Regions from separate parts of the Kineosporia succinea genome, predicted to be linked through region 1. Evidence: riboswitches for the same ligand, from Rfam matches in the RefSeq annotation. Region 1 holds a riboswitch; each other region holds the start of a gene.
The links. A riboswitch is a leader RNA that binds a small molecule or an ion and turns the genes downstream of it on or off. The one in region 1 is predicted to bind cobalamin.

Region 1 (7,726 bases):
TCCCGACCAACCTCTACACCGATGGTGCTGTGGTTACGCTGCCCACCGAACTTCTGGGCCAGCCGGTGCGCGTGCGGGCCGAGCCGTACGAGTTCCGGTGGAGCTACGGCGACGGGGACACACGGATCACCAGCGATGCCGGGGCGCCGTATCCCGAGTTGCGAACTGCACACGTGTATCTGGAGGCGGGGCCGCAGCGGGTCGAGCTCACCACCATCTTCCGCGGTGAGTACTCGGTTGCGGGAGGCCCCTGGCTTCCCGTCGACGGGACCGCCAGCGTCGACAGTCCGGGCAGCACCCTTGAGGTGCTGACGGCCGAGACCCGGCTGGTCTCTTGACCCCTGCAAGCCGTGCACGTCACGAACGAGACGGCCGGATCAGATCACGCCGCAGCGCGAGGTCAGGGCCTTCTGCGCCGCAACCGCCGCCTCGGCGACCGAACCACGCAACAGTTCCGGGCGTCCACCATTGATACGGGCCGGAACCCACGACGTACTCACCACACCGCCCCGATCCACCACGACGTTGTAGACCCCCGTCTCCGCACCGGCCCCACCCCGGGCGTAGAAGACGAAATTGCCCAGCCCGTAATGAACCGCTGTCCGCCCCGACCGCACCGCCGGCTCGAGCACGTGCGCGTGGCTGCCCACCACCACACTCGCCCCCGCCGACGTCAGTGACGCAGCCAGCTCACGCTGCCGCGCCGACGGGCAGGACTGCCGCTCCACACCCCAATGCAGCACCACCACAACGACATCCGTCAAGGAAGCCTCACGCACCGCTCTCAGGAGCCGGGCCGGGTCCTTGGACGACGCCAGCCCGGGTCGCGAGGTGGTCGCCGGCCAGGACGACGTGGCGAAGCTGTCGAGCACGTCCGTCGCCCCGAAGACCGAAAGACGCACCCCGTGAATCGTGCGGCGATAGGGCGTGAAAGCCTGGTCGGCGTTCAGCCCGGCCCCGATCATCGGCATTCCCGAGCGCTTTCCGGCCTTCAGTGTGTCTTCCAGACCGGTGCGCCCGTAATCCATTCCGTGATTGTTCGCCACCGTGACCACGTCCACGCCATTCCGGCGCAAAGCCGTCAGCCCCGAAGAAGGCGACCGGAACGTGTACTGCTTGGGCTCGGCCGTACCCCCGGAGGTGATCGCGGTCTCCAGATTCACCACCGCCAGATCGGCCTTCGACAGAATCTTTCCGGCGCTGCCGATGTCGCCCCCCAATGCGCTCGCCGACGCCCCCTGGAAATGGACGTCACCCGCGAAAGCCAGGCGTACGCGTCCCTTATGGAGTTTCTTCCTCGGTGTGACGGTGGGCTTGGTCACGTCCGGGACGCGCGGGGGAGCCGCGTAGGCTGGGGCGTCCGCAGGGTCCGCCGACGTCACGTAGCCGCTGGAGGAGGAACAGGCCGCCGCCAGGATCAGCACGGCTGCGCTCGTCAGGTTACGTACGCGGTGCCGGTCGATCACGCTGCGCCCACCACCAAGCTCCTGACATCGATGCCACCCGATCGGCCCCTCAAGGTGGGGTCGCTGATGCATCGGTCGCCGCCTGGTGATGCTTGATCACAGCGGGTCCAGAATTACCAGTGTCCGGACAGAGGATCCGACACGCCCACAACATGTTGTGTCGCGAGAAGGGGGGCGCACGGCATATGGTGCTCCCTGTTGCTGGTTCGCCCTGCCGGCCAGGTAGGGCGTCGTAAGAGGGAACCCGGCGTGAATCCGGGACTGCCCCGCAGCGGTGAGCGGGAACGACCGCCGTCAACAGCACTGGGCGCCCTCGGCGCCCGGGAAGCGACGGCCACTAGATGCGCCTCGGCGCGCGCCCGCGAGTCCGAAGACCTGCCAGTGATGTGCGTCGCCCCTTGGGGCGGCGCGCGTCCGTGGAGCCGCGAGGGACGGTGCCGGGTGATAAGCCATACAGCGCTGTCTTCCCCGGGAACCACCCCCGCGCTCCTGACTTTCATGACGATCGGGATGTGCCCTATGACGATTACCGTTTACAGCAAGCCGGCCTGCGTGCAGTGTGACGCGACCAAGCGCGCCCTGGAGAAGTCCGGCCTCGCCTACGAGGTCATCGACATCACGCAGGACGACGCGGCCCGCGAGCACGTGCTGTCGCTGGGTTACCTCCAGGCCCCCGTCGTGGTGGCCGGCGAGGACCACTGGTCGGGCTACCGCCCCGACCGCATCCGCGCGCTGGTGGTTCAGGCCGCGGCCGCCGTAGCCTGAATTGACCAGGCTGGTCTATTTTTCCAGCGCCTCCGAGAACACCCACCGCTTCGTGCAGAAGCTGGACCTGCCCGCCGAGCGCATCCCGCTCCGGCCCACAGACCCCTTCCTGCACGCCCAGGAGCCCTACGTGCTCGTGGTGCCGACCTACGGCGGTGGCAACGACGGTGGCGCGGTTCCCCGGCAGGTGATCCGGTTCCTCAACGACGAGGTCAACCGCTCACTCATTCGCGGCGTGATCGCGGCGGGGAACACGAATTTCGGCACTGCGTACTGCATCGCCGGTGACATCATCGCGGCGAAGTGTCAGGTGCCTTACCTGTTCGCCTTCGAGCTCATGGGAACGACCGAGGACGTGGAACGCGTCCGCGAGGGATTGGAACGATTTTGGCAACGACAGCCGGTGTGAAGGACGACCTCCAGGTCATCGAGACCAATCCGGTCAGCCTCGACTACCACTCGCTGAATGCCATGCTGAACCTCTACGGTCCCAGCGGCGAGATCCAGTTCGAGAAAGACCGGGAAGCGGCGCGGCAGTACTTCCTGCAGCACGTGAACCAGAACACGGTGTTCTTCCACGACCTCGACGAGAAGCTCGACTACCTGGTCGAGAACAAGTACTACGAGCCTGAGACGCTCGAGAAGTACGACCGCGCGTTCATCAAGCGTCTTTACCAGCACGCCTATTCGAAGAAGTTCCGGTTCCCGACCTTCCTCGGCGCGTTCAAGTACTACACCTCGTACACGCTGAAGACGTTCGACGGCAAGCGTTACCTGGAGCGCTTCGAAGACCGGGTCGCGATGGTGGCGCTGGCCCTGGCCGAGGGCAACGAGGAGTTCGCCCTGCAGCTGGTGGACGAGATCGTCTCCGGCCGTTTCCAGCCGGCTACCCCGACCTTCCTCAACCTGGGCAAGGCCCAGCGCGGTGAGCCGGTCTCCTGCTTCCTTCTGCGTATCGAAGACAACATGGAGTCGATCGCCCGCGGCATCAACTCCGCCCTGCAGCTGTCCAAGCGCGGCGGTGGTGTGGCCCTGCTCCTGAGCAACATCCGTGAGCACGGCGCCCCGATCAAGCACATCGAGAACCAGTCGTCCGGCGTCATTCCGGTGATGAAGCTGCTCGAGGACTCGTTCTCGTACGCCAACCAGCTCGGCGCGCGTCAGGGCGCGGGCGCAGTGTACCTGCACGCGCACCACCCCGACATCATGCAGTTCCTCGACACCAAGCGGGAGAACGCGGACGAGAAGATCCGGATCAAGACGCTCTCGCTGGGCGTCGTCATCCCGGACATCACGTTCGAGCTGGCGAAGAAGAACGAGGACATGTACCTGTTCTCGCCGTACGACGTGGAGCGCGTCTATGGAAAGCCCTTCGCCGACGTGAGCATCAGCGAGAACTACCGGGACATGGTCGACAACGGCCAGATCAAGAAGAAGAAGATCAACGCCCGGGACTTCTTCCAGACCCTCGCCGAGCTGCAGTTCGAATCCGGCTACCCGTACATCCTTTTCGAGGACACGGCGAACCGGGAGAACCCGATCGAGGGCCGGATCACGCACTCCAACCTGTGCTCCGAGATCCTCCAGGTCTCCACGCCGTCCACGTTCAACACGGACCTGTCGTACGACCACATCGGCCGCGACATCTCCTGCAACCTGGGCTCTCTCAACATCGCGCTGACGATGGACTCGCCCGACTTCGGCCGCACCATCGAGACCGCGATCCGCGCGCTGACCGCGGTGTCCGACCAGACGTCCATCGAGTCGGTCCCCTCGATCAAGCGGGCCAACGCCGGCGGTCACGCCATCGGCCTGGGCCAGATGAACCTGCACGGGTACCTGGCGCGTGAGCGGGTCTTCTACGGCTCCGAAGAGGGCCTGGACTTCACGAACATCTACTTCTACACGGTGGCGTACCACGCCTACCGTGCCTCGAATCTGCTCGCCAAGGAGCGGAACTCGCGCTTCGCCGGTTTCGAGAAGTCGAAGTACGCCGACGGCTCGTACTTCGAGAAGTACGTGACGAAGACCTGGGAGCCGAAGACCGCTCGCGTCAGGCAGATGTTCGCGGACGCGTCGGTCACCATCCCGACGCAGGCGGACTGGGCGGAACTCGCCGAGTCGGTGCGCGAGCACGGCCTGTACAACCAGAACCTGCAGGCGGTTCCGCCGACCGGCTCGATCTCGTACATCAACAACTCGACCTCCTCGATCCACCCGATCGTCTCCAAGATCGAGATCCGCAAGGAGGGCAAGCTCGGCCGCGTGTACTACCCGGCGCCGTTCATGACGAACGACAACCTGGAGTACTACCAGGACGCGTACGAGATCGGCTTCGAGAAGATCGTCGACACCTACGCCGAGGCGACGCAGCACGTCGACCAGGGTCTGTCGCTGACGCTGTTCTTCAAGGACACCGCCACCACCCGCGACATCAACAAGGCCCAGATCTACGCGTGGCGCAAGGGCATCAAGACGCTGTACTACATCCGGCTCCGGCAGCTCGCCCTCGAGGGCACCGAGGTCGAGGGCTGCGTCTCCTGCATGCTCTGAGTTGTCAGTCGCTTTAACAGAATTGAGGACGTTGTGGTCAAGCTGATCGATCGGGTCCAGGCGATCAACTGGAACAAACTGCAGGACGAGAAGGACCTCGAGGTCTGGGACCGTCTCACCGGCAACTTCTGGCTGCCGGAGAAGGTGCCGCTGAGCAACGACATCCAGTCGTGGGCCACGCTCACCGATGTCGAGAAGCAGATGACGACGCGGGTCTTCACCGGTCTGACGCTGCTCGACACCATCCAGGGCACGGTCGGCGCGGTCAGCCTGATCCCGGACTCGCTGACGCCGCACGAAGAGGCCGTCTACACGAACATCGCGTTCATGGAGTCCGTGCACGCGCGCTCGTACTCGTCGATCTTCTCCACGCTGATCTCCAGCCGCGAGATCGACGAGGCGTTCCGCTGGTCGGAGGAGAACCCGAGCCTGCAGCGCAAGGCCGAGATCGTGCTCAGCTACTACAACGGTGACGACCCGCTGAAGCGCAAGGTCGCCTCGACCATGCTCGAGTCGTTCCTGTTCTACTCCGGCTTCTACGCGCCGATGTACTGGTCGAGCCGGGCGAAGCTGACGAACACGGCCGACCTGATCCGTCTCATCATCCGTGACGAGGCGGTGCACGGGTACTACATCGGGTACAAGTTCCAGAAGGGCCTGGAGCTGGTCACGTCTCAGGAACGGGACGACCTGAAGGAGTACACCTTCAACCTCCTGTTCGAGCTGTACGAGAACGAGGTCGAGTACACGCAAGACCTTTACGACCCGCTCGGCCTGACCGAGGACGTCAAGAAGTTCCTGCGCTACAACGCGAACAAGGCGCTGATGAACCTCGGTTACGAGGCGCTGTTCCCGAAGGACGAGACCGACGTGAACCCGGCGATCCTGTCGGCGCTCTCGCCGAACGCGGACGAGAACCACGACTTCTTCTCGGGTTCCGGTTCGTCGTACGTGATCGGCAAGGCCGTGAACACCGAGGACGAGGATTGGGACTTCTAGCTCCCGCCCGCGACCGGACCGGGAAGAGCGCGAGGCCGGGCCTGAAGGGCATAGCTGTCCTGATGGGCCCGGCCCTCGTGGCCGCCGCGGCCTACGTCGACCCGGGCAATGTCGCGACCAACACCACGGCCGGCGCCACCTACGGGTACCTGCTGGTCTGGGTGATCGTCGGTGCCAACCTGATCGCCGCTGCGCTGCAGTTCCTCTCGGCCAAGCTCGGCATCGTCACCGGGCAGTCGCTGCCGGCGGTGCTGCGGTCACGCCTCGGCCGCAAGGCCCGGATCGCTTACTGGCTCCAGGCCGAACTGGTCGCCATGGCAACGGATCTCGCCGAGATCGTCGGCGGCGCCCTGGCCCTGAACCTGCTCTTCGGTGTGCCCCTGGTGCCGGGAGCCCTGATCACCACGGTGGTCTCGATGCTCGTGCTGGGATCGGGCGGGTTCCAGCGCATCGTCGTGGCGATGCTCTGCCTGGTCTTCGTCGGCTTCACCGCGGGACTGTTCTTCGCCCCGCCGAGTGCGTCCGGCGTGATGTCCGGCCTGGTGCCGCGTCTCGAGGGCACCGACAGCCTGCTGCTCGCGGTGGGCATGCTCGGCGCCACCGTGATGCCGCACGCCATCTACGCCCACTCGGCGCTGGCGGCCGACCGGCACGGCCACCACGAAGACAAGCCGAGGGTTCTCGCCGCCACGCGTACCGACGTCGGCGTAGCCCTGCTCGCGGCCGGCGCGGTGAACCTGTCGCTGCTTCTCCTGGGCGCGGGCGCGCTGCAGGGGATGGGCGGCGTGGACTCGATCGAGGGCGTGCACGCGGCCCTCGGCGCCGCGATCAGTCCGGCGGTGGCGCTGTTCTTCGCGGTGGGCCTGCTGTTCTCGGGCCTGGCCTCGACCGCGGTGGGTTCCTACGCCGGTTCGGTGATCATGGGCGGCCTGCTGCGCCGTCAGATCCCGCTGGCCGTCAGGCGTCTGGTCACGGCCGTGCCCGCCCTGGTGCTGCTGTCGCTGGGCGCCGATCCCACGACGGCGCTGATCTATTCGCAGGTGGTGCTGTCGTTCGGCATCCCGTTCGCGCTGGTGCCGTTGCTGCGGCTGACCTCGGACCGGGCGCTGATGGGCGAGCACGTCAACGCCCGCTGGACCACGCTCGCGGCCGGGGCGGCCTGCGCCCTGATCATCGGCCTGAACGTGGTGCTGCTGGTGCTGACCTTCTAACGGCCTTCGAACGACGGACGCTCCTTGGCGAGGAACGCCGAGACCGCCGCCGGGTGGTCGTGGCTGAGTCCCAGACGGGCCTGGGCCAGCGCCTCCCGGTGCAGAACCTCGGCCAGGAGGGCGCTGTTCACCAGGCTCTTCGTCTCGGCGTAGGCCCGGGTCGGGCCGGCTGCCAATCGGCCGGCCAGGGACGACGCCTCCGAAAGCACCTCAGAGCCGGGCACCACCGACCCCGCCACGCCCCACGACACCGCCTCGGCCGGGCTGAACGACGACCCCAGCAGCAGGAGCTCCTTCGCCCTCGACTCGCCCACCGAACGGGTCAGGGTCAGCGACAGGCCGGAGTCACAGGTCAGGCCGATCGCGGTGAAGGCCGTGGACAGCACCGCGTCGTCGGCGAACACCCGCAGGTCGCAGGCCAGGGCCAGGGCCAGGCCGGCTCCCACGCAGGTGCCGGACACCGCCGCGATCACCGGCTTCGGCATCGTGGCCAGCGCCGTGACGATCGGGGCGTAGTCGGCCTCGACCGTGTCGAAGGCGTGTGAGGCGTCGGCCGCCAGCGCGGCGGCGTGCTCGGCCAGGTCCTGCCCACCGCAGAACGAACCGCCGGCACCGGTCAGGACCACCGCCCGCACGTCGGGCGCCTCGGCCACGGAGACGAGGGCGGCACGCAGGGCCTTCTTCGTGACGGCATCGAGGGCGTTGCGGCGCCGGGGGCGGTCGATGGTCACC
Region 2 (7,726 bases), 3.7 Mb from region 1:
CATCGCGAGGGTGGCGGCGACGAAGGTTCTCGACGACGGTCGCTGGTCGGCCAGTGTGCGCATGACTCCCTCGAAACCCCGGCCGGCCAGCCCGGCCTCGAGCCGCCGCGAGCGGTCGAACGCCCGCGTCAGCGTGGCCGCCGTCAGGGTGGTGGCCGAACGCAGGGTGGCGCGCCGGGTGGTGTAGCCGAGCCGGGCGGTCTGGGCGGCGCGGACCTCGCCGATCGACTCCAGCAGGACGAACAGCAGACGGTAGGTCAGGCCGGCGACGTCGACGACCGCCTCGGGCACGCCCCGGCGCCGGGCCCAGGCCAGCAGGTCGGTCATCGGGGTGGTGGCGGCCAGCAGCATCACCGAACTGGTGCCCGCAATCGCGTGGGCCAGGGTCTGCGCGGCGTTGCCCAGGCTCTCGTCGGTGACGGTCGGCCCGAAACCGTCCGTGCGCCAGGTGATCGCGATGGTCACGGTGCCGAGCACGATGAAGGCGGCCGGGCCGCGGGCGGCGCGGCGCAGGAGGTGGGCAGGGGTGCGGCCGGGGCCCAGCATCAGGCCGAGGGCCACGAGCGTGACGAGGAGCGAGGCCGGCCACGGGGGCAGGACCAGCGCGCTGATCACGAGGCCGAGGCTGAGCAGCACCTTGTCCCCGGGCGAGTGCCGCCGCCAGGGACTTGCCCAGGCGGCGACATCGAGGGCGGGTGCGCTCACGATTCCCGCGGGCGCTGCCGCTTTCCGGACAGGCGGCCCAGCACGAAGCCGAGCGCACCGGCGCCGGCGGCGGCCTGGAGGGCGAACAGGCCGGACTCGATCTCACCCGACGAGGGTTCGAAGAACGGGGTGAACCAGACGTCGTAGTCGGGGTTGATCTCCTCGACCTTGGTGGCGGCGGAGGAGTCGCTGCCCGCGTAGGACTCGCCCTCGGCCTGACCGTCGGTGTTCAGGCGCAGGGCCAGGGGAATCGCGAAAATGGCGACCACGAGAAGGAGCAGGGCCAGATCGATCGCGAGGCGGCGGGGGGTGCGGGTCATGTCAGCCACGCTCCTGAACAGCGGTGGTGGTCGCCTCGCCCGGGAGGGCCTGCTTCAGTCCCAGGGAACTCAGCTCGTCCGGTGCGATGCGGGCCAGGACGCGGAAGACCAGCACGCCGAGAAGGCCCTCGGCGACGGCCAGGGGGATCTGGGTCAGGGCGAAGATGCCGAGGAACTCGCCGACGGAGCCGAGGACGCCGCCCGTGGGGTCGGGGTGGGCGAGACCGAGCTGTACCGACGTGACCACGTAGGTCGACAGGTCGGACAGCGACAGTGCCGCGAAAACGCCCACCGGGAAGGCTAGCCCGAGCCTGAGGCAGGCGCGGTAGGCACCGTAGCCGACCCAGGGGCCGACCACGGCCATGGAGAACACGTTCGCACCGAGGGTCGTGATGCCGCCGTGGGCCAGCAGCAGGGCCTGGAACAGCAGCACGATGGCGCCGAGCACCGCCATCACCGGGGGCCGGAACAGCACCGCACCCAGGCCGGTTCCGGTGGGATGGCTCGAACTGCCGGTCACGGAGGGCAGTTTGATGGCGGAGAGCACGAAGGTGAAAGCCCCGGCCGCGCCCAGCAACAGCCGGGACTCGGGGCGTTCGCGCACCTCGCGCACCACGCAGCGGGCGCCGTGCACCACGAAGGGGGCGGCCGCGACCGTCCAGGCGGCGGCGTGGAGCGGGGGCAGATAGCCCTCAGCGATGTGCACGGGGCACCTCGCTCGTTGCAGCGTGTGTCATCGGATCTCCTCGGGTCCTCGCCCTGGATCGCTGCGACGGCCGAAGTCTCCTGGCTTCCCGGATCAGCACTCGCCCCGGCCTTCCGGTCCGCGAGTGCGGCCGTGGCACGGCATAGGGTCTGCTCCCCGGTGACAGTGGCGGGACCGCGCCGGATTCTCACCGGCTTCCTTCACTGCCGTCGCGGACGGTATGTGGTTGTGGCGGCGATATGGGGGACACGCCGTGCCAGGATCTAACCACGTCCCGATCCGCAGGAGAACAGTCCCCGGCCCTACACTCACTTTCTCTACGACACGTAGAAGTGTGCTGAGGGTTGGAGGAGGCGTGCGGTGGTACGGCGGGATCATCTGGAACGGGCTGTTCTCGAGGCACTCTGGGACTGTCCGGACGGGCTGACCGCGCCCGAGGTGGTCGAGCTGCTGGCCGACCGGCAGCTGGCCCTGACGACGGTGCACACCGTGCTCGACCGGCTGCGGGCCAAGGACCTGGTGCGCCGTGAGCGGGACGGGCGGGTGTTCCGGCACCGGGCCGTGCGCAGCCGGGAGGAGCTGACGGCCGAGGCGATGGTGGCGGTGCTGCAGGACAGCGCCGATCACCCCCTGGCGCTGTCGATGTTCGTGCGGGCGGTGTCGAAGGCCGACGCCGACGCGCTGCGCCGGGCGCTGGGGGCCGAGGAACGGCGCAGGCGCTCGTGAGCCTGCTGCTGCCGGCGCTGGTCGGGGTGCTGCTCACGCTGGTGCCGCGGCCGCTCTCCCGGGCCCGCTGGGCCCAGCGCCGCCCGCGCGAGGCCGCCGTCGTCTGGGTGGTCTACGCGCTCGTCACGGCTTACCTGCTGCTGCTCGCGCTGGCGCTGGCGGTGGGGTCGCTGTGGCCGGCCGGGCTCTTCCTGCTGTGGATGCTGGTGCGTTTGACCCAGACCGTGCGGGGGCTGCGCCGTTCGCAGCGGCGGCACCAGGAGGCGCTGGCGCTGGTGGCCGACTACGACCCGCTGCTGCGGGTGCACGTGCTGAACGACGACCGGCCGCTGGCCTACTGCCTGCCGAACGGGGCCCGGCCGATGGTCGTGGTCACCCGAGGTGCCCTGGAGCTGGCCGACAGCGCCGAGATGCGGGCGATCCTGGCCCACGAGCGTTGTCACGCCCGCAACCGTCATGACCTGCTGGTGACCGGATTCCTGGCCTGGCAGAGGATCTTCCCGTTCGTCCCCTCGTGCCGGGCGGCGGCGGAGGCGGTGGGGGCGGTGACCGAGGCCTGGGCCGACGACCAGGCGGCCGCCGAGGTCAGTCATGCGGTGACGCTGCGGGCGATCATGCGTCTGGGGTCGGGAGTGCCGGGCGGGCTGGATCATCTCGGCTGGGAACCCGATCCGGCGACGTTGTCGCGGGTTCGGCGGTTGATGGGGCAGATGGCCGAGGGACGCCTGAGCCCGGGACCCGCCCTGACCGGGCGGTAATTTTCTACCGGGAGTAGAAGGTGGCTAGGGTTCGTTTCTACGTGACGTAGAAGCGTTGCCGCTCTCGACCGTGCTCGAGGAGTTCTCATGACCCTGCCCGCCGACCGCACGCACGACGCGTCGCTGATCCTCCGGGCCGACGAGGTGAGCGTCGCGGCGACCCGGCCCTGGCGTCCTCTCCTGCTCCGGTTGCACTTCTACGCCGGGGTTTTCGTGGCCCCGTTCCTGGTGGTCGCGGCACTGACCGGGCTGGGCTACGTGTTCAGCCCGCAGCTCGAGGGTGTCGTCCACGGCGAAGAGCTGCGGGTCGACCCGGGCGGCCGGGTGGCGCTGCCGGTGGCCGAGCAGGTGGCCGCCGCGCGGGCGGCACATCCGGAGGGAACGGTCGTGCAGATCGTGCCCGGTGACGCGCCGCGTGACACCACGCAGGTGACGTTCGCCGTCGGCGGACTCGAGAACGACCGGCAGCACACGGTTTACGTGGATCCGTACACGGCCGGGGTGACAGGTGAGCTCACGACCTGGGCCGGGTACACGCCGGTGCGGTCGTGGCTCGACGACCTGCACCGCAACCTCCTGCTCGGTGACTGGGGGCGCTGGTACAGCGAGACCGCCGCGAGCTGGCTCTGGGTGATGGTGCTCGGCGGGCTGGTGCTCTGGTGGCAGCGGTTGCGCCCGCGGCCGGGATTCCTGCGCCGGGCCCTGACCCCGGACCTGGCGGCGCGCAGGGGAGTTCGTCGCACCCGGTCGTGGCACGCGTCGCTCGGGGTGTGGCTGGCGGTGGGGCTGCTCTTCCTGTCGGTGACCGGTCTGACCTGGTCGCGCTGGGCGGGAGGGCATTTCGGTGATGCCCTGACGGCGCTCGACAGCCGCACGCCCCAGCTGCCCACGGTCACGCAGCATTCCGAGCACACGGCGCACACGGGTGTGGGCCATGCTCTGGAAGAGGTCGACGCCGTGATCGCGGAGGCCGCGGCGGCGGGCCTGGAGAACTCGATCCGCCTGACCCCACCCGCGGGTGCGGGGGAAGGCTGGACCGTGATCGAGAAGGACCGCAGTGTGCCCGTGCACCTCGACCGGGCCGTGATCGACGGAACCGGAAATACTGTGACCGTGAGCCGTTTCGGGGACTGGCCGCTGCTGGCCCAGCTCACCACGCTGGGCGTCGCGGCGCACATGGGCCTGCTGTTCGGGCTCGTGAACCAGGTGCTGCTGGCCGGTCTGGCGGTGGGCCTGGTCTGCGTGATCGTCTGGGGCTATCGCATGTGGTGGCAGCGGCGCCCCACCGGCACCCGTCTCGCGGTCGGCCCGGCGCCGAGATCCGCCGGCTGGAGACCGGTCCCGATCATCGCGGCCCTGGTGGTGGGCTGGGTCATGCCCACGATCGGGGTCGGCGTGCTGCTCTTCCTGATGGTGGACGTGGTGGTCGTCCGCGTGCGTCGGGAGACCGGGCGCGTACCCGGCGAAGGTGCGGGCCCGCGTCCCTCATCGGCAGGAGGAACGCGGGCCCGGGTGGTGCGGGGAGTCAGGCCTCGACGAGTGCGGCCTGCTCGCTCTTCGCGGCCCGGCGCGTGATCCGGGTGGTGCGGGTGATGCGGGCGCCGGTGAGGGTCGGCCGGGCCGCCAGCATCAGCACGAACGCCAGGGCGGCGAGCGCGGCGCCGATCCAGTAGACGTCGCGGTACCCGGTGCCGGCCGCGATGCCCAGCACCGGGCCGGCCAGCATCGCACCGACCGGTCCCGCGCTGGTGAACAGGGTGGAGGCGTGACCGGGACGGCTCGGCACCATGTCCTGCACGTAGGTGATGCCCAGGCCCTGGAGCAGGGCGATGGCCGAGGCGTTGAGCAGCTGGGCCGCCGCGATCTGCCAGGTGGCCGTGGAGAACGCCATCACCAGCAGGTAGCCGAGGGTCAGCACCGGACCGGCCAGGATCAGCATGCGTAGCTTGTAACGGGCTGCCAGCAGGCCGAATCCGAGCATGAGCGGGATCTCGAGACCGGCGCACAGACCGAGGATCAGCCCGGCGTCCCCGAGGCCGGCGTCGAGCTCGCTCTTCAGGAACAGGGGCAGTGCCTGCAACGACATGTGCCCGGTGCAGTTCAGCAGTACCAGGGCGGCGAGGGTGAGGCCGATGACGAGGCGGGACTCGTCGCGACCGGCGACGGACTCGACCGAATCACTCGTCCCCCCGATGGTGGGCGGCGGGACGGGGGCCCCGGCGGGGAACATCCGGTACGCGACCACGGCGGCGATCAGGTACATCGCGGCGGCGAAGCTGTAGACGGCGGTGAAGTCACCGGCGGCCAGCAGCATCGTGGCCAGGAACGGGCCGCCGACCCAGGACAGCGACAGCACGGTGCGCAGGCTGGTCATCGTCATCACGGCCTGCGGGGAGCCGGCGAGGCTGACCCGGGCGTGGGCGAAGACCTGCGGTACAAGGGCACTGGCGGCGGCCGTCATGGTGACGGTCAGGCCGAGCAGGAGCCAGTAGTCGCGCAGCCAGGCGGTCAGCAGGGAGCCGACGGCACCGGTGACCGCCGCGCCGATGATCAGGCCGCGGCGGGAGGGGAGCTTGTCCGACCAGTGGCCCATGGTGAGAGAGACCACGACGGACGAGAGCGGTGCGGCCACCAGGAACGCGGTGACCTGCAGCCCGGAGGCGTGCACCGCGTCGGTGAGGAAGAGGGTGAGAAAGGGAGCGGCCATTGCTGCGGCAAGACCGACACACAGGAACACAAGCGCCAGGGGCATGTGCTGGCGCACACGGTGAAACACGAAGACCTCAAAGACAGACGAGGACGAACAGAGGACGCGGTCAACTGCCGCCCTGCAGTTTCCTGTGTCTCTAACGGCATCCAGGCCGAAAGTGTTACACCGAATCGTGTCACTTTTAGGAGAAGGGGTCTGCTGCGGTTGCCGATCTCCGGGGCCGGGCCACCGTGGGAGGGCACTGAATGTCCCTGACCAGCAAGGAGACCCTAATGGCGAACACCTCGGCCCGCATCCTCTACAAGCCCTTCGGCCTGGCCGGGAGCGTCGGTGCCGGTCTGGTGGCCGGTGTCCTGTTCAAGCAGGTCTGGAAGCACGTGTCCGATGCCGAGGACACGCCCGAGCCAATGACCGCCGCTTCGGCTGGGGCCAGATCCTGCTGGCCGCCACGATCCAGGGTGCGATCTTCGCCGGGGTCAAGGCCGCGGTCGATCGTGGCGGTGCGGTGCTGTTCGAGCGGTGGACGGGGGAGTGGCCGGGCGAGGAGTAGGAGGGGTGCCTCGCCCGGCGCGCTCCGGCTGATGGGGCCTACATGAACCCGCGCCCGTAGTACGTGCCGACGTCGTCGCGGTGCGTCGTGTCCGACCAGGTGCCGCCCTGCTCGAACTTGGGCGAGTCCTTGATCTGGTCCTTGGTCAGGTCGACGTGGATGTCCTTCTTCTCCACGTCGACCGAGCGGATCACCGCGGCGGGCAGCAGCACCTTCTTGCCGAAGATCCACGGACCGGTGTCGACGACGATGTAGCTGCCGTCGGTCTCGTACGTGGCCTCGTCGACCTTGCCGATGTGGCCGTCCGTTGCCTGCACGGACAGACCGGCCAGGTCACGGCCGGTGCCGACGCCAGCGTCGGTGCGGTAGTTCCACGGGTCCCAGCTGTTCGTGCTCATGGTGAAAGCCTCCTTGCGGCAGACGTTTTGCGGTGCGCCGACGTCAACTTGTGGTCGACGCCCACGCAACGGGTGTCATCCGGTGGAAACCGGCTTGAAACCTCCGTGCGACATCCAGTCCACCCCGCCTCAGCAGAAACGCAAGATCAGATGTCCCCTCCTGTCCCGGCCGCAGCCCTGGGTGCCCGGGCGCGGCCCGGGTGACCGGGGCGTCCTCAAGCGGCCCCTGTGTGGTTGCCGTGAGCGGTGGCGAAGTGCGACAGGACCGCGCGGGTGTCACCCGATGCCGGGCGGTGAGACAAATCGGGTGCGGTGACCGGGACGGTGGCGGGAGAATCCCGGCGGGGCCGGGTCGTGCCGTGGTCAGGCCGGGCCCGTCGGGCGAGACGAGGGGATGGCGTTCATGGCGGCCGAACTGGTGGCGCTGACGATCGACGTGGAGAACCCGCAGCGTGCGGCGCGGTTCTGGGCGGGGCTGCTGGGATGGGAGTTCGAGAAGGGGGCCGAGACGACGCTGCGCCCCACCGACGACACCGGCTTCCTGCTGCACTTCGAGCCGAGCACGCAACCCCGGAACGGCCCGAACGTAGCGCACTTCGACCTCACCAGCGAGGACCTGGCCGATCAGGAGGCCAAGGTCGCCAGGGTGCTCGAGCTGGGGGGCGGGCATCTCGACATCGGGCAGGGCGAGGTCGACCATGTGGTGATGGCCGACCCGGACGGCAACGAGTTCTGTGTGATCGCGCCGGGCAACCGGTTCCTGGCCGGGTGCGGTTTCGTCGGTGCGGTGTCCGGCGACGGAAGCCGGGCCAAGGGCTGCTTCTGGAGCGAAGTGCTGGGCTGGCCGCTGGTC
Region 3 (7,726 bases), 590 kb from region 1:
AGGGGTGCCCGCCCGCAGCCGGGCGCCCAGGCGCTGCGGTTTCGACCACCAGCCGGGGAACTGCACCCCGAAACCGGCGCCGATCAGAAGGCCGGCGGCCTCGGTCAGGAACTCGTGCGCCCCGGCGGTGTCGAGCAGCAGCTCCACCGGCCTCGCCCCGAGCAGGGCCTCTCGCAGCCGCGGGTACAGCCGCAGCGCCCGGCCGAGCTCGGCCAGCAGCGTCTCCTGCGGCCGGGGCGCGTTGCGGCGCAGCCGGGTCAGGGTGAGCTCGGCGTCCCAGATCTGCTGGGCGGCGATGAAGATGCCGGGCTGGTCGGCGTCCTGCAGCCCGAAGTCGAGGCGCCACAGCGCCGACTCCTCGGCCGGGCGCAGCTCCTCGTCGGCCGGGCGCAGGATGCTCGTCAGGTCGTCGTCGGTCGGCTCCACCAGCCGGAAACAGGCCCGCACCAGGCCGCCGTTCAGCGCCTCGGCCTGCCATTCCGCCACCCCGTCGAGCAGGTTGCGCATCTGGCGCTGATTGGCCGGGAACGCCGGATACGCCCCGCGCAGTCCCTGCCGCCAGCCCAGCAGCCCGAGCCCACCCGAACTCCGCGACGGCGCCAGCCGCGCCCGCACCGACGCGTCCACCAGCGCGTCCACCGCCGCAGCGGCGCACTCCCCGGCCGGGGCGACCGCGTTCCAGGAGGGCGGCAGGGTGGCGACCGCGTGCCGGAACCACTCCCCGTCGTCCCCCGTGATCACCGGCCGCCACCGGGCCACCCCGTGGCCGTCCGGCGCCTCCAGCACCACCGGCAGCACCCGGCCCCGGGTGATCAGGTCGTCCACGAAAGCCAGCAGAGCGAGGAGGTGACGCACGTCGGAGCCGGCGACCACCACGTCCTCAAGCCCGGAAACGAACCCGCGCAACAACGCCAAGGCCGGCCGCGCGGGCACCGAAACCGTGGCCACCCGCCATCTGACCTCGGGGAACAGCCGCGCGGACTCACCCTCGGCCCGGTCGGACGCCCAGCCCGACCGCAGATCGAGCAGCTCGGGCGAACCGGCCGGCGCATGCTGGAACGAGGGCAGCACGAGGTCGGCGGTGCCCTCCACCCAGCCCTCGCCCTCGCCTACGCCTCCGGCGGAGAGCGTCTTGGCGAGCTCGTCGGCGGGGATGCAGAACGGGTGCTCACGCACCTTCGGCCGTCGCCCGGTGCGTTCGGCGGGCACCGCGCGCACCTGCGGATCCTCGGCCCACAGCACGAGCGAGCCGTCGTCGGCGGGATCTCCGGACGCGGGAGACCACCAGGCATGGACGACGAACACCGGCCAAGGGTAGGCCAGTGGGCCCGGGGCTGGCACAGTTGGCACCGTTAAGCACCTGTAGCCGGTGTGGAACGACAGGAAGCCGGTGAGAATCCGGCGCGGTCGCGCCACTGTGAGGCACCTCATGTGCCGAGCCAGGAACTGTGCCACACCGCACCGACCCGCCGCGCGGACGGCGAGGAAGAGGACGTCAACGTGTCAGAAGCTCCCGTGGAGCGTCAGCCCGTCCTGCTCATCTCCACCTCCGACACCGACCTGCTCAGCGCCCGCGCGAGCTCGGTGCCGTACCGGCTGGCGAACCCGAACCGGGTGTCCGTGGACGACCTGGACGGCCTGCTCGAGGGCGTCGCCGTCGCCGTGGTGCGCCTGCTCGGCGGCACCCGGGCCTGGGAGGACGGGCTGAACGCCCTGCTCGGCAAGGGGGTACCCGTGGTGGTGCTCTCCGGTGAGGCCCTGCCCGACGCCGACCTGATGAGCCGCTCGACGGTTCCGGTCGGGGTGGCCGCGCAGGCTCACGGATACCTGGTCGAGGGTGGCCCTTCCAACCTCACCGAGCTGCACTCGTTCCTGACCGACACCGTGCTGCTGACGGGGTTCGGGTTCGAGCCACCTCGCAGCACGCCGCAGTGGGGTGTCCTGTCTCGCTCCAGCCGTTTCGAACCGGAGGACGAGCGACCCACCATCGCCGTCCTCTACTACCGCGCCCACCACGTGGCCGGGAACACGGCTTTCGTCGAGGCTCTGTGCACCGCGGTGGAAGACGCGGGTGGACGCGCCCTCCCGATCTTCTGCGCGTCGTTGCGGGCGGCGGACTCCGAGCTGCTGGCCCGGCTGGGCACCGCCGACGCCCTGCTCGTCACCGTGCTGGCCGCGGGCGGCAACCGGCCCGCGACCGCCTCGGCCGGGGGTGACGAGTCCACCTGGGACATCGGGGCGCTCGCCGCTCTCGACGTCCCCATTCTGCAGGCCATCAGCACGCTGACCTCGCGGGAACGCTGGCTGGAGAACACCGAGGGCCTGATCCCCCTGGACGCGGCCAACCAGGTCGCGATCCCGGAGTTCGACGGACGGCTGATCACGGTGCCGTTCTCGTTCAAGGAGGTCGACTCCGAGGGACTCACCCAGTACGTGGCCGACCCCGAAAGGGCTGCCCGGGCCGCGGGAATCGCGGTGGCTCACGCCCGTCTTCGCTCACTGCCCTCGGCATCGAAGCGAATTGCCCTGGTGCTCACCGCCTACCCGACCAAGCACGCGCGCATCGGTAACGCGGTGGGTCTCGACACGCCGGCGTCCGCGCTGGCGCTGTTGTCGGCGATGAGGGACGCGGGGTACGACGTCGGTCCTTCGTCGGGCGCCGGTGCGTTCCCCGGCTTCGAGGCCATGGACGGGGACGCCCTGGTGCACGGGCTCATCGAGGCCGGCGGTCAGGATCTGGACTGGCTCTCCGAAGAAGACCTGGCGCGTAATCCTGTTCGCATCCCGGCCGCTACCTACCGCGCCTTTTTCGACGGTCTTCCTGAGGATCTGCGGGCGTCGGTCGTCGAGTCCTGGGGTCCGGCACCGGGTTCGATGTTCGTCGACCCGCCCGGTGGAGCGCTTTCCTCCGGCGACCCGGACGGGGACATCGTGCTGGCGGCCATCGTCGCCGGCAACGTCGTGCTGCTGCTCCAGCCGCCGCGAGGCTTCGGCGACAACCCGGTCGCGATCTACCACGACCCGGAACTGCCGCCGTCGCACCACTACCTGGCGGCCTACCACTGGCTGAATCTGGCTGTTCCCTCCGGTGGTTTCGGTGCGGACGCGGTGGTGCACCTGGGTAAGCACGGCACCCTGGAGTGGACGCCCGGCAAGACCCTGGCCCTTTCGGCCTCCTGCTCCCCCGACGCCGCGCTGGGCAACCTGCCGTTGATCTACCCCTTCCTGGTCAACGACCCGGGCGAGGGCACGCAGGCCAAGCGCCGGGCGCACGCGACACTGGTCGACCACCTGGTGCCGCCGATGGCCCGGGCCGATTCGTACGGCGACATCGCCCGGCTGGAGCAGCTTCTCGACGAGTACGCGTCGGTGTCGGCGCTCGACCCGGCGAAGGCCCCGCAGATCCAGACGCAGATCTGGACACTCATGCACGCGGCCAAGCTCGACCACGACCTGGGGCTGGCCGAACGGCCGCACGAGGCCGAGTTCGACGACATGATCCTGCACCTCGACGGCTGGCTCTGCCAGGTCAAGGACGCCCAGATCCGCGACGGGCTGCACATTCTCGGCCAGGCCCCCTCGGGATCGGTTCTGGTGCATCTGGTCACGTCGATGCTGCGGGCGCGGCAGCTGTGGGCCGGGTCGCAGAACCTGCCGGGGTTGCGGGAGGCGCTGGGGCTGGACGAGGCTTCGGTCGGCACCGGGTCTTCGGAGTCCGACGGCCTGGAAGAGGTGGACGAGGCCCAGGAGCGGGCGGTTGCGCTGGTACAGGGACTGGCCGACGCTTCGTGGTCCGTCTCCGCCGTGCCGTCGGTGGTGCAGTCGGTGGTTTCCGGCTTTGACGACACCTCGTCCGTGGACGTGCCGGCCCTGACCGCAGTGCTGGAATTCGCTGCCTCCGAGGTGGTTCCGCGTCTCCTGAAGACGACCGACGAGCTCACCGCCGTCCTGCACGCGCTCGACGGTGGTTTCGTGCACCCGGGCCCGAGCGGTTCGCCGCTGCGCGGTCTGGTGAATGTGCTCCCGACCGGCCGTAACTTCTACTCGGTCGACCCGCGCGCGGTGCCGAGCCGGCTGGCCTGGGAGACGGGCCGGTCGATGGCCGAGTCGCTGCTCGAGCGGTACAAGGCCGACGAGGGTGACTGGCCGCGGTCGGTGGGGCTGTCGGTGTGGGGCACCTCGGCGATGCGGACCTCGGGTGACGACGTCGCGGAAGTGCTGGCCCTGCTGGGTATCCGGCCGGTGTGGGACGACGCCTCGCGGCGGATCACCTCGCTGGAGGCCATCTCGCTGGAGGAACTCGGGCACCCGCGCATCGACGTGACGGTGCGGATCTCGGGGTTCTTCCGGGACGCGTTCCCGCACGTGGTCCAGATGATCGACGACGCGGTGCAGATGGCTGCCTCACTGGACGAGCCCTCGGACTCGAACTTCGTGCGCGCCCACGTGCAGGAGGATCTGGCCGCCCACGGCGACTCGCGCAGGGCCACCACCCGCATCTTCGGCTCCAAGCCGGGTTCCTACGGTGCGGGGGTGCTGCCGCTGATCGACACCCGCACCTGGCGGGACGACGCGGATCTGGCCGAGGTGTACGCGGTCTGGGGCGGATACGCGTACGGGCGCGGGCTGGACGGGCGTGAGGCTCGTTCGGACATGGAGACGTCGTACCGGCGGATTGCCGTGGCGGCCAAGAACTACGACAGTGTCGAGCACGACATCGCCGACAGCGACGACTATTTCCAGTACCACGGTGGCATGGTGTCGATGGTTCGGGCGCTGACGGGTTCCGCCCCGAAGGCCTACATCGGCGACAGCACCCACCCCTCGGCCGTGCGCACGCGCACGCTGCACGAGGAGGTCTCGCGGGTGTTCCGTTCCCGGGTGGTCAACCCGCGCTGGATCGCGGCCATGCAGAGGCACGGTTACAAGGGCGCTTTCGAGATGGCGGCGACGGTCGACTACCTGTTCGGCTACGACGCCACGACGGGTGTGGTGGCGGACTGGATGTACGGCAAGCTGGCCGAGACCTACGTGCTCGACGAGTCGGTGCAGAAGTTCATGAACGACTCCAACCCGTGGGCGCTGCACGGCATCACGGAGCGTCTGCTGGAGGCGGCCGAGCGGGGACTGTGGGCGGAGCCGTCGCCGGAGATGCTCGACGCGCTGCGTGAGGTGTTCCTGCGCACGGAGGGTGATCTCGAGGGGAAATAGGGCTTCTGGTCCGGAGGTCAGGTGGCCTGGGCGCTGGCGTAGGCGGCCGGGGTGCTGCCGATCGCCGCGCTGAAGTCCCGGACGAGGTGGGCCTGGTCGCTGTAGCCGAGATCGGTGGCGACGCGGGCCCACCTCACCGGTTCCCCGTGACGCACCGACTCGGCCGCGTCGAGCAGCCGGTAGCGGCGCAGCACCCAGGTCGGTGAGACCCCGGCGTACTCGGCGAAAAGTCGTTGCAGCGTACGGACGCTCGTACCCGACTGCCGCGCGAGCTGTTCCACCCGGCGGATGGTGCGGTCGGTCTCCGCGAGTCGCGCGGCGGCCGCCACCGTTCGCGCGGGGCCGGTGCGGTGCGGTCGCACCTGGGCCTCGAGGGTGCGGCGGAGCACGGCCACCTTGGCGCTCTCGTCGTCGGCCGCCTGGATCTCCTCGATGAGGCGGGCGTCGTCGGTGCCGAGGGCCTGGGTCAGGGGGACGGTGCGGTCGTTGTAGGTGGACGCGGGGCTGTCCAGGAACGCTCCGAGGCCGCCGGGGGTGGTCATGGCTGCGACGCAGATGCCCTCGCCGGCCAGGCGACGGCTGGAGCGGTGGAGGAGGACGCCTTCGAGTTCGGCGACGGTTGGTGGGTCTTCCTGGTCTTCTCGGTCTTCTGGGGCTTTTTGGCCCTCTGGGTCCTCTGGGGGTTCCTGGGGAGTGACGTAGAGGTTGGCGCAGGGGTGGGTCAGGAGTTCCTGAGTGTGGGTGGCGCCTGGCGGCAGGGCCCAGGTGACGACCCAGAACCAGCTGACGAGGCCCTCCAGGGCATCCCCCGCCGGGTGACGGTTGAGCTGGTAGCGACGCCTGAACTCCGAGGGCTCGATGATGCCTCGGCTGTCCTGGTCGACGCTCTTCATGACCCGAGGGTATGGCGCGGTTCTTCAAGAGAGCGCCGGTGGTGCCCTCTACCTTGGCTTTCATGACTCAGAACCCGGGCCCGCACCTGCTGGCCGTTCTCGATCAGCTGGCCGATCTGGTGGGGCAGATCCAGCCCTCGCAGTTCGCCCGGCCCACGCCGTGCAGCGAGTTCGACGTGGCTCTGCTGCGCAGTCACACCCTCGCCTGGGCACAGTTCTTCGCGGGCGTCTTCGAGCGGCCCGCGTCCAGCGTCCCGGCTCCGGACGTCGACGGTTACGAGGCCCCGGCCGACCCGGCCGAGGCCGCCGAGGTGATCCGTGACGCGCGTCGCCGGTTCGCGTCGGGCATCGAGGCCGGGGTGGCCGACGAGCCGGTGGCGATGTTCGGCGACCCGATGCCGGGCGTGATCGGGCTGAACATGTGCCTGAGCGAATACCTGGTGCACGGGCACGACCTGGCTCGGGCCACCGGTCTGCCGTGGCACCCGCCGGCCGAGGCGGCGGCCGCGGCACTGGCGTTCATGCCGAACATGCTCACCGACGATTTCCGGGGCCCGTCGAAGAGTTTCGGCTACGCCGTGCCGGTGCCGGACTCGGCCGCCGACCTCGAGAAGCTGGTGGCGTTCACCGGGCGGGATCCGTACTGGAAGGCCGACTGACCAGTCGCCGCCGGGCGTAGTGCGCGAGCACCCGGGGCACCATCCGTTTCGGGATCAGGCCGTCGCCCAGGCCCAGGTCGATGAGGCGGTGCATGGTCTCGGGGCGGGCCCGGGCGGCGTCCATCGCCGCGTCCATCGTGTGGTGGCGCCGGCTCAGGTTCGCCAGCCAGGTGGTCTGCCGCAGGTGACGGCCGAGGGCGGCGTGCAGGGCCTCGCGGTAGGTCCGGCCCGGGTCGTCGCTGCTGACGGCGGCTTCCCCGGCCAGGCGCCCCGAGCGCACGGCGTAGAAGATGCCCTCGCCGGTGAGCGGATTGACCAGGGACGCGGCGTCGCCCACCAGCAGCACGCGGCCGTCGGGCTGGTGCGGGCGCCAGGTCGACAGCGGCAGGTGATGGGCGCGAAGGCCCTCGGCGGGCTGGCCGGGGAGGAGTCGTTCGAGCTCGTCCTCGAGATCTTGCCGTCCGGCTGCTTCCGGACCGGGGTGCGTCGCGTCGTGACGGGTGCGCAGTTGCGAGCGCAGGCGCCCGTAACCGATGTTCGCGGTGCCGCTGCCGTCGGCCAGGGGGAACGACCAGGCGTAGGCGGGCCAGGAGTCTTGCATCGTGATGAGCTGGGTGGGCTCGACGTGGTCGGTGGGGCGTTCGGGGGCGTAACCGCGGATGGCCACGGCGAGGTGCTGGTCGCCGTTGCGCGGGATGTCGAGGGCGCGGCGCAGGGTGGAGTTGGCGCCGTCGGCCACGATCAGGGTGCGGCCGGCGTGCTCGCCGTCGACGCTCACGTAACCGTCGTGCGTCTTCAGGTGCCGGGCACGGTGTTTCACCAGGGTCGCGCCCTTCGCCCGGGCGGCCTGCACCAGCCGGGCGTCGAACACCGTGCGCGGGATCACGTGCATGGCGTCGTGCGGGTGGGCCTCGAGCCGCACGCCGGCCGGTGAACGCAGGTCGAGGGTGCGGATCGGGCCGT
Region 4 (7,726 bases), 6.2 Mb from region 1:
GCGCGTCCGCATCACCACGATCACGACGTTCATCGTCCTGGTCGTCCTGCTGCTCGGCGCGGCCGGTTTCGTCCTCCTGCTGCGCTCGCAGGTGACCCGCGCGCAGTCCACGACCGCGCGTCAGCAATCCACCCAGATCGCCCGCGAGACCCAGGCCGCCGGAGCCCTGCCGCCGTTCGAGGCCGACGAGGTGATCATCCAGCTGCAGCGCGACGGGCAGGTGATGACGGTCGCCGACGACGACTTCGCCGAGGTCCCGCCCCTGCCCGTCAGCGCGCAGCCCCGCATCGTGAAGCTGCTCGGCGAACGCTGGGCCGTGCGGTCGAGCCCGGTGACGCTCGGGGGGACGAAGCAGTACGTGGTGGTGGCCCGCTCACTGGAGGGGGTGGACGACGCGACCCGCTCGGCCGGGCTGCTGCTGGGGGCCGGGGTGCCCGCGGTGAGTCTGTTCGTGGCCGCGCTGACCTGGTCGGTGGTCGGGCGTTCGCTGCGGCCGGTGGAGCGGATCCGCTCGGACGTGGAGAAGATCGGCGACGACCCCTCGGGCCGGGTGCTGCCCCCGCCGGGCCGGGACGAGGTGGCGCGGCTGGCCGAGACGATGAACCGGATGCTGGAGCGCCTGGAGAAGGCGCGGGTGGTGCAGCAGCGTTTCGTCTCGGACGCCTCGCACGAACTGCGCTCGCCGGTGGCCGCGATCCGGCAGCACGCGCAGGTGGCGCTGATGCATCCGGACGCGACGACGCTGAGCGGGCTGGCCGAGGTCGTCGACACCGAGGCGGCGCGGTTGGAGGAGCTGGTCAGCGGCCTGCTGCTGCTGGCCCGGGTGGACGAGCGGCGTTCGGTGAACCGCCAGGAGATCGATCTGGACGATCTGGTGCTCAGCGAGGGGACGCGGCTGCGGGCGCTGGGTGTGAAGGTGGACGCCACCGGGGTGGGGCCGGCGCGGGTGGTCGCGGACATCGCCCTGATGACGCGGGCGGTGCGGAACGCGGCCGACAACGCGCGGCGCCACGCCCGCTCGGCGGTGGCCTTCTCGCTGCACGACGACGGCACGCAGGCGGTGCTGCGCGTGGACGACGACGGCCCGGGTGTGCCGGTGGAGGACCGCGAGCGCGTGTTCCGGCGCTTCGTGCGGCTCGACGACGCCCGTACCCGCGACAAGGGCGGTGCCGGGCTGGGTCTGGCGATCATCGCCGAGGCGGCGCGGGACGCGGGTGGCTCGGCCCGGCTGGACGACTCACCCCTGGGTGGGGCCCGGCTGGAGATGCGGCTGCCGACGTAGGCCCGCCTCGGGGCCGACCACCGGCCCTTCTCGATCAAACTGGTTGCCTTTGCCGGCCCCGGCGTGGTGCACTCGTGCGGCCCGTCAGCGATCCTCCCCAGAGGCGAACCCCATGAGTGACGTGACCCATCTTCTCGACAACCCCAGCTGGGCGTCCCTCACCGGTGCCCACGCCGCCCTCGCGATCGGCACCGGGCGGGCCCGGCGCTATCCGGCCGACATCTCGCCGATCAGTGCCATCGCCGACTACGACGATCCGGCGGCCTGGGCCGATCTGGCCGAGCTGGTCGGGCCGGGGCGGTCCGCGTTCTTCCCGGGGCCGGCCGACCTGGCCGAGCGGCTGCCGGACGGCTGGACGATCTCGATGAGCATCCCGGGCATCCAGATGGTCTCGACCCAGGCACTGGTCAGCGCCCCCGAGCCGGAAGCGGTCAGACTGGGCGCGGACGACGTCGACGACATGCTCGACCTGGTCGCCCGCACCGAGCCCGGGCCGTTCGAGCGCCGCACCGTGGAACTCGGCACGTACCTGGGAATCCGGCGCGAGGGCAAGCTCGTGGCCATGGCCGGCGAGCGCCTGCACCCGCCCGGCCACACCGAGATCAGCGCCGTCTGCACGGATGCCGCGCACCGGGGTCAGGGGCTGGCCGGGCGGTTGATCCGGGCGGTCGCCCACGCCATTCGCGAACGCGGTGACGTACCCATGCTGCACACCGGCGCCTCCAACACCACCGCGATCCGGCTGTACGAGTACCTGGGTTTCGAGGTCCGGTGGCGGCCGACGTTCACCGTGGTCGTGGCACCGCCCGCATGAAGTCTACTGATCCAGTCGACTTTGCGGGACGGCCTTGTCAGCGTGACGGGAAGGCGACCAGCGCGTCGGAGGCGGACATGGCCCAGGCCGGAACCATCCAGCGAACCGATTCAGTCCGGGCGGCCGGATTCCCGGCCACCCTCGTCCCGGTGGCGCCGAGCCCGGCCGTTTCCACCTCTGCGCCAGTCGCTCGGGCGCACCCGCCCACCGCAGCGCCCTGGTCGTCGCGCTCCCGGGAATCGGTGCGGCGGTGTCGGTTTCATGTATTGAAGACGCGCCGGTCGCTTCCGGCGAACGTCACCTCACCGCCGTTCCCGGCCACCGCGCCCGGGTCCCGTCGCCGGCCGACGCCTACCGCGCCACCGGGTTCGACGGGCCGGAAACCGTTCCCGCGCTGTCGGACCGCGAGACCTGCCGGGCCGTGAGCAACGGCTGTCCCAGCCGGGAGGGGCGGATCCCGGCCGAGCCGCAGGGGTTCGTGAGTCTCTGGGCGTACGCCCAGAACCCGTACGAGCGCGAGGAGTTCAGGGCGACGACCGTGCCGCAGGCGCTGCGGAGGCCCTGAGCGAGCCGTGCCCGGGCCGGGTTCGGGGCCCGAGACCGATTCCCTCAGCCCGGTTCAGGCCCGGTTCAGCCTCCGGGAGGCACCATGCGAGGGTGGGACCCAGTGAGCGCCGTGCCCGGAGCCGGCCGATCGACGCACCGAGACCGGTCCGTCACTCCCGGGCACGCAGGACCACCGGCCTCGGCAAGGTGGTGCTCGGCACGGTGGTGGTGCTCGTCAGCGGCACGCTCGGCGGCGGTGCGTACGTCTACCAGCACCTGAACGGCAACATCGCCTCGTCGGCGCTGTTCAGCGGCACGACCGGCAGCGCCGGGGTGCGCAAGGCCGACGAGCAGGGCCGCTTCCCGATCAACGTGCTGGTGATCGGCACCGACTCGCGCTCGTCGGAGGAGAACTGCAAGCTGGGCGGCGCCTGTGACAACGCCGTCGGCAACGCGGACGTCCAGCTGCTGGTGCACGTGTCGGCCGACCGCTCGAACATCACCGCGATGAGCATCCCGCGCGACACGATGACCGACATGCCCGGCTGCAAGGACGCCACGACCGGCGCGACCAGCGAGGCCCACTACGGCCAGATCAACTCCAGCCTCAGCTACGGCCCGGGCTGCTCGGTGGCGGCCGTGCACCAGCTCACCGGCGTCACGATCGACCACTTCGTCATGGTCGACTTCGCCGGGGTCATCGCGATGTCCGACGCCACCGGCGGTGTGCAGGTGTGCGTCAGCGCCGACATCTACGACACGTACTCGCACCTGAAGCTCTCCGAGGGCAAGCACACGCTCAAGGGTGAGGGCGCCCTGCAGTTCGTGCGCACGCGGCACGGTTTCGGCGACGGCAGCGATCTGGGACGCACGTACGGCCAGCACGCGTTCCTCTCGGCGGCCATCCAGTCGCTCAAGGACAAGGGCACCCTGCTGAACCCGACCAAGCTCTACGGCGTGGCCGACGCCGCGACCAAGGCCCTGACCGTGGACGAGGGCCTGAACAGCATCCCCAAGCTCGTCGACCTCGCCACCGAGTTCAACAAGGTCGACACCGACCGCATCACCTTCACCACGATGCAGACCGCGGCCGACCCGAACAACTCCAACCGCGTGGTGCCGGCCGAGGCCGCGCAGAAGCTGTTCTCCACGATCGCCGCCGACGAGTCACTGTCGAAGGACCCGGCCACCGCGACGGCCACCCCGTCCGCGGCCGCGACCACCGCGTCCGCCGGCGTGGCCACCGACTTCACGGTGAAGGTCCAGAACCACGGCGGCGTGGACGGCCGGGCCGGCTCGATCACCCAGGTCCTGACCGAGGCGGGCTACGACCGGGCGGTGACCGACGCGTCCGCCGGTGACCTGGAGACCCGCACCGCCGTGCTCTACGCCCAGGGCCAGGTCGACCAGGCGCGGCAGCTGGCCGCCGACCTGAAGATCCCCTCCTCGCTGCTGCGGCAGAGCACCGACGTCGACGACGTCACGCTGGCGATCGGCAAGGACTGGTCCGAGGGCGACACCTACCCCCGGACCACCGCCAAGACCCGCAAGGAGGCGCTGGCCGACTCGCACGCCTCCACGGCCAAGAACTCCGGGTGCGTGCCGGTGAGCACCTACAGGACGGTGAAGTACAACGGTGTGCCGATGACCCCCAGCCAGGCGTACGCGGCGGCGACGACCAAGAAGGACTCGGACTCCGACTAGGCGTCGGTTAGGCTGGCCACGTCGCTGGTTCTCCCTGCCATCCAGGCAGGGCGCCGTAAGAGGGAACCCGGTGTGAATCCGGGACTGCCCCGCAGCGGTGAGTGGGAACGACCGCCGTCATCAGCACTGGGCGCCCGTGGGCACCTGGGAAGCGACGGCCAGTAGGTGCGTTCGTCAGAGCGCGGGCCCACGAGTCCGAAGACCTGCCAGTGATGCCGTGGGCCCACCGTGCCCTCGGGTTTCCGGTGACCCCGTGGGACGGTCGGCGAGACGGCGATCCGCCGTGCGTGCGCCCCCTCCTGCCCGGTCACCGGTGAAGACCGAGCTCGCGAGGAGAGAGCACGTGACCAGCAGCAGTTTCCGTGGCAGTCCCCTGCCCGCAACCCTTCTCGGCCATCCCCGGATCGGTCGCAACCGCGCGACGAAGAAGGCGATCGAGGCCTACTGGCGCGGCGAGCTGAGCGCCGAGAACCTTCGTCGCACCGTCGTCGACGAGCGCCGCGCGGTGTTCGAGACCCTGAAGTCGGCCGGGCTCACCGAGGTTCCCAGCAACGACTTCTCGCTCTACGACCAGGTGCTCGACACCCTCGTCATGGTCGGCGCCGTGCCCGCCCGGCACCGCGATCTGGGCCTGGACGACCTGGACACCTACTTCGCCATGGCCCGGGGCACCGCCGACGTGGCGCCGCTCGAGATGACCAAGTGGTTCGACACCAACTACCACTACCTGGTGCCCGAACTCGGCCCGGACACCGAGTTCACCCTCGATGCGGCCAAACCGCTGCAGGAGTACCGCCAGGCCCGCACGCTCGGGCTGGACGCGCGGCCGGTGCTCGTCGGGCCGCTCACGTTCCTGCGCCTGGCCAAGGCCGCGCCCGGGGTGGCCGGGGGCTTCGACCCGGTCTCGCTCGTCGACCGTCTGCTGCCCGTGTACGAGCAGGCCCTGGCCGAGCTGGCCGCCGCCGGGGTGAACTGGGTGCAGCTCGACGAACCGGTTCTGGTGCAGGACCAGCCGCCGGCGGTGCTGGCGGCCGCCCGCACCGCGTTGCAGCGTCTCGGGGAGGCCACGAACCGCCCCAAGATCCTGGTGGCCACCTACTTCGGGCTGGTGCGCGAGGCCCTGCCGATCCTGCGCGAGGCGCCCGTCGAGGGCATCGCCCTCGACCTGTCCGGGGACTGGGCCGAGGCGAACCTGCACGAACTCGCCGCCGTGGGTGGGCTTCCCGGCAAGCGGCTGGTCGCCGGGGTGATCGACGGCCGCAACGTCTGGGCCGCCGACCTGCGCGCCCAGCTGGCCCGGCTGGCCACGCTGCACGCCCTGGCCGACGAGATCGTGGTCGCGCCGTCCTGCTCGCTCCTGCACGTGCCGCTCGACGTGAGCCTGGAGACCGGGCTCGACCACGACGTCCGCCGCTGGTTCGCCTTCGCCCGCCAGAAGATCGACGAGGTGGCCACCCTGGCCCGGGGCATCACCGCCGGGACGGCCACCATCGAGGCCGAACTGCGGGACAACGACGAGGTTCTCGCCCACCGGGCGGCCTCACCCATCACCCACGACCCGGCCGTGCGCGAAAGGGTCAGGGCCACGACGGGGGACGACGAACACCGGGCCACGCCCTACGCCGACCGGGCGCCGCGGCAGGCCGAGCGCCTCGGGCTGCCGAACCTGCCGACGACCACGATCGGCTCGTTCCCGCAGACGCCGGCGCTGCGCTCGGCGCGGGCCCGGTTCCGCCGCGGTGACCTCGACCGGGCCTGGTACACCGCGCGGATGCGGGCCGAGGTGGATCACGTCATCCGCCTGCAGGAGACCCTCGGCCTGGACGTGCTCGTGCACGGCGAGCCCGAACGCAACGACATGGTGCAGTATTTCGCCGAGCAGCTCACCGGTTTCGTGACCACGCAGCACGGCTGGGTGCAGTCGTACGGAACCCGCTACGTGCGTCCGCCGGTCGTCGTCGGTGACGTCTCGCGGCCCGCCCCGATGACGGTGGAGTGGACGTCGTACGCCCAGTCGCTCACGCCGAAGCCGGTCAAGGGCATGCTCACCGGCCCGGTGACGATGCTGTGCTGGTCGTTCGTGCGGGACGACCAGCCGCTGGAGCAGACCGCCCGGCAGGTCGCGCTGGCCCTGCGCGACGAGGTGACCGATCTCGAGAACGCCGGTACCGCGGTGATTCAGGTCGACGAGCCCGCGCTGCGCGAGGGGCTGCCGCTACGGGCGGCCGAGCGGCCGGAGTACCTGCGCTGGGCCACGGCCGCGTTCCGGCTGGCGACCGGCGGGGTACGCGACGACACCCAGGTGCACACCCACATGTGCTACGCCGAGTTCGGCGAGATCCTCTCCGCCGTCATCGATCTCGACACCGACGTGATCAGCCTGGAGGGTGCCCGCTCGCACCTGTCGATCGCGGCCGACCTGTCCGGGGCCGGGTATCCCTCGGGGGTCGGGCCGGGTGTCTACGACATCCACTCCCCCCGGGTGCCGGACCGCGCCGAGCTCACCGGGATGCTGCGCCGGGCGCTGGAGCACGTTCCGGCCGGGCGCCTGTGGGTGAACCCGGACTGCGGGCTGAAGACGCGCGACGAGGCGGAGGTGAAGGCGTCGCTGGCCAACCTGGTCGCCGCGGCGGAGAGCCTGCGGTGAGCTGATTCCTGCCCGATCGCGCGTCTGCTCGTGCCCTCAGCCGAGCTTGCCGTCCACTTCCGGCACCAGCGTCTCGAGCAGCCAGGTCTGTGAGAGCACGCTGGGCCGGTCGAGGGCCTGCAGGTAGGGCTTCTCGGGGTCCGGGGACAGCGTGATCACGTGGCCGTCGCGCACGGCGGGCACGGCCAGGAAGTTCTTGTCCTCCAGAACGGGCCGCCGGGCGTTGGTCTCGTCCACCACGACCAGATCGGCGTCGAAGACCTTCAGGTTCCGGGCCGGCACCTCGACCTGGTCGGGCTCGTAGCCCAGATCGGTGTCGGCGGTGCTGGCCAGGTCCTGGAAGGCCGGGTTGGGCCGGAACCCCAGGTCGAGGAAGAACTTCAGCCGGTCGATCGCGAAGATCTGCCCGAACCAGGTGGTCTCGATGCGCTGACCGACCGAGACGATGGCGCCCTTGAACTCCGGGTGGTCCCGCACGGTGGACGCGCGGGTCGCCTCGAGGTCGTCGAGCAGCTTCTGCCCCTGCTGGGGGATCCCGAGCACGCGGGCGACCGTGAGGGTCTGCTCGGCCATGGTCGGGACGTAGAACTCGCCCGCGCCCCTGGGGGCGGCGATGACCGGCGCGATCTTCGACAGGCCCTGGTAGCGCTCGGAATCGTCGTGCAGCCCGGTCTCGACGATCAGGTCGGGCCTGAGCTTGGCGACCTCGGCGACCTGGTCGTAGTCGGCGTCC

Region 2: linked by a shared signal. The riboswitch ahead of J2S57_RS22905 (energy-coupling factor ABC transporter permease) and the one ahead of nrdH (glutaredoxin-like protein NrdH) in region 1 are both predicted to bind cobalamin.
Region 3: linked by a shared signal. The riboswitch ahead of cobN (cobaltochelatase subunit CobN) and the one ahead of nrdH (glutaredoxin-like protein NrdH) in region 1 are both predicted to bind cobalamin.
Region 4: linked by a shared signal. The riboswitch ahead of metE (5-methyltetrahydropteroyltriglutamate--homocysteine S-methyltransferase) and the one ahead of nrdH (glutaredoxin-like protein NrdH) in region 1 are both predicted to bind cobalamin.

The regions. Positions count from the first base shown of each region.
Region 1 covers NZ_JAUSQZ010000001.1:1,589,903-1,597,628, reverse strand. The annotation lists gene J2S57_RS07105 (hypothetical protein) at 1-338, shown strand, start outside; gene J2S57_RS07100 (CapA family protein) at 378-1,538, opposite strand; cobalamin riboswitch at 1,652-1,863, shown strand; gene nrdH (glutaredoxin-like protein NrdH) at 1,986-2,231, shown strand; gene nrdI (class Ib ribonucleoside-diphosphate reductase assembly flavoprotein NrdI) at 2,233-2,640, shown strand; gene nrdE (class 1b ribonucleoside-diphosphate reductase subunit alpha) at 2,703-4,784, shown strand; gene nrdF (class 1b ribonucleoside-diphosphate reductase subunit beta) at 4,818-5,783, shown strand; gene J2S57_RS07075 (Nramp family divalent metal transporter) at 5,846-6,994, shown strand; gene J2S57_RS07070 (enoyl-CoA hydratase/isomerase family protein) at 6,991-7,726, opposite strand, start outside.
Region 2 covers NZ_JAUSQZ010000001.1:5,267,664-5,275,389, forward strand. The annotation lists gene cbiQ (cobalt ECF transporter T component CbiQ) at 1-705, opposite strand, end outside; gene J2S57_RS22900 (energy-coupling factor ABC transporter substrate-binding protein) at 702-1,025, opposite strand; gene J2S57_RS22905 (energy-coupling factor ABC transporter permease) at 1,027-1,731, opposite strand; cobalamin riboswitch at 1,805-1,932, opposite strand; gene J2S57_RS22910 (BlaI/MecI/CopY family transcriptional regulator) at 2,092-2,457, shown strand; gene J2S57_RS22915 (M56 family metallopeptidase) at 2,454-3,215, shown strand; gene J2S57_RS22920 (PepSY-associated TM helix domain-containing protein) at 3,303-4,790, shown strand; gene J2S57_RS22925 (MFS transporter) at 4,741-5,967, opposite strand; partial or broken gene J2S57_RS35410 (DUF4235 domain-containing protein) at 6,198-6,475, shown strand; gene J2S57_RS22930 (PRC-barrel domain-containing protein) at 6,514-6,873, opposite strand; gene J2S57_RS22935 (VOC family protein) at 7,277-7,726, shown strand, end outside.
Region 3 covers NZ_JAUSQZ010000001.1:996,256-1,003,981, forward strand. The annotation lists gene J2S57_RS04375 (DEAD/DEAH box helicase) at 1-1,305, opposite strand, end outside; cobalamin riboswitch at 1,324-1,465, shown strand; gene cobN (cobaltochelatase subunit CobN) at 1,501-5,211, shown strand; gene J2S57_RS04385 (helix-turn-helix transcriptional regulator) at 5,229-6,104, opposite strand; gene J2S57_RS04390 (TIGR03086 family metal-binding protein) at 6,167-6,763, shown strand; gene J2S57_RS04395 (NAD(P)/FAD-dependent oxidoreductase) at 6,729-7,726, opposite strand, start outside.
Region 4 covers NZ_JAUSQZ010000001.1:7,815,703-7,823,428, forward strand. The annotation lists gene J2S57_RS34115 (ATP-binding protein) at 1-1,282, shown strand, start outside; gene J2S57_RS34120 (GNAT family N-acetyltransferase) at 1,395-2,096, shown strand; gene J2S57_RS34125 (hypothetical protein) at 2,347-2,661, shown strand; gene J2S57_RS34130 (LCP family protein) at 2,754-4,346, shown strand; cobalamin riboswitch at 4,355-4,571, shown strand; gene metE (5-methyltetrahydropteroyltriglutamate--homocysteine S-methyltransferase) at 4,690-6,993, shown strand; gene J2S57_RS34140 (ABC transporter substrate-binding protein) at 7,030-7,726, opposite strand, start outside.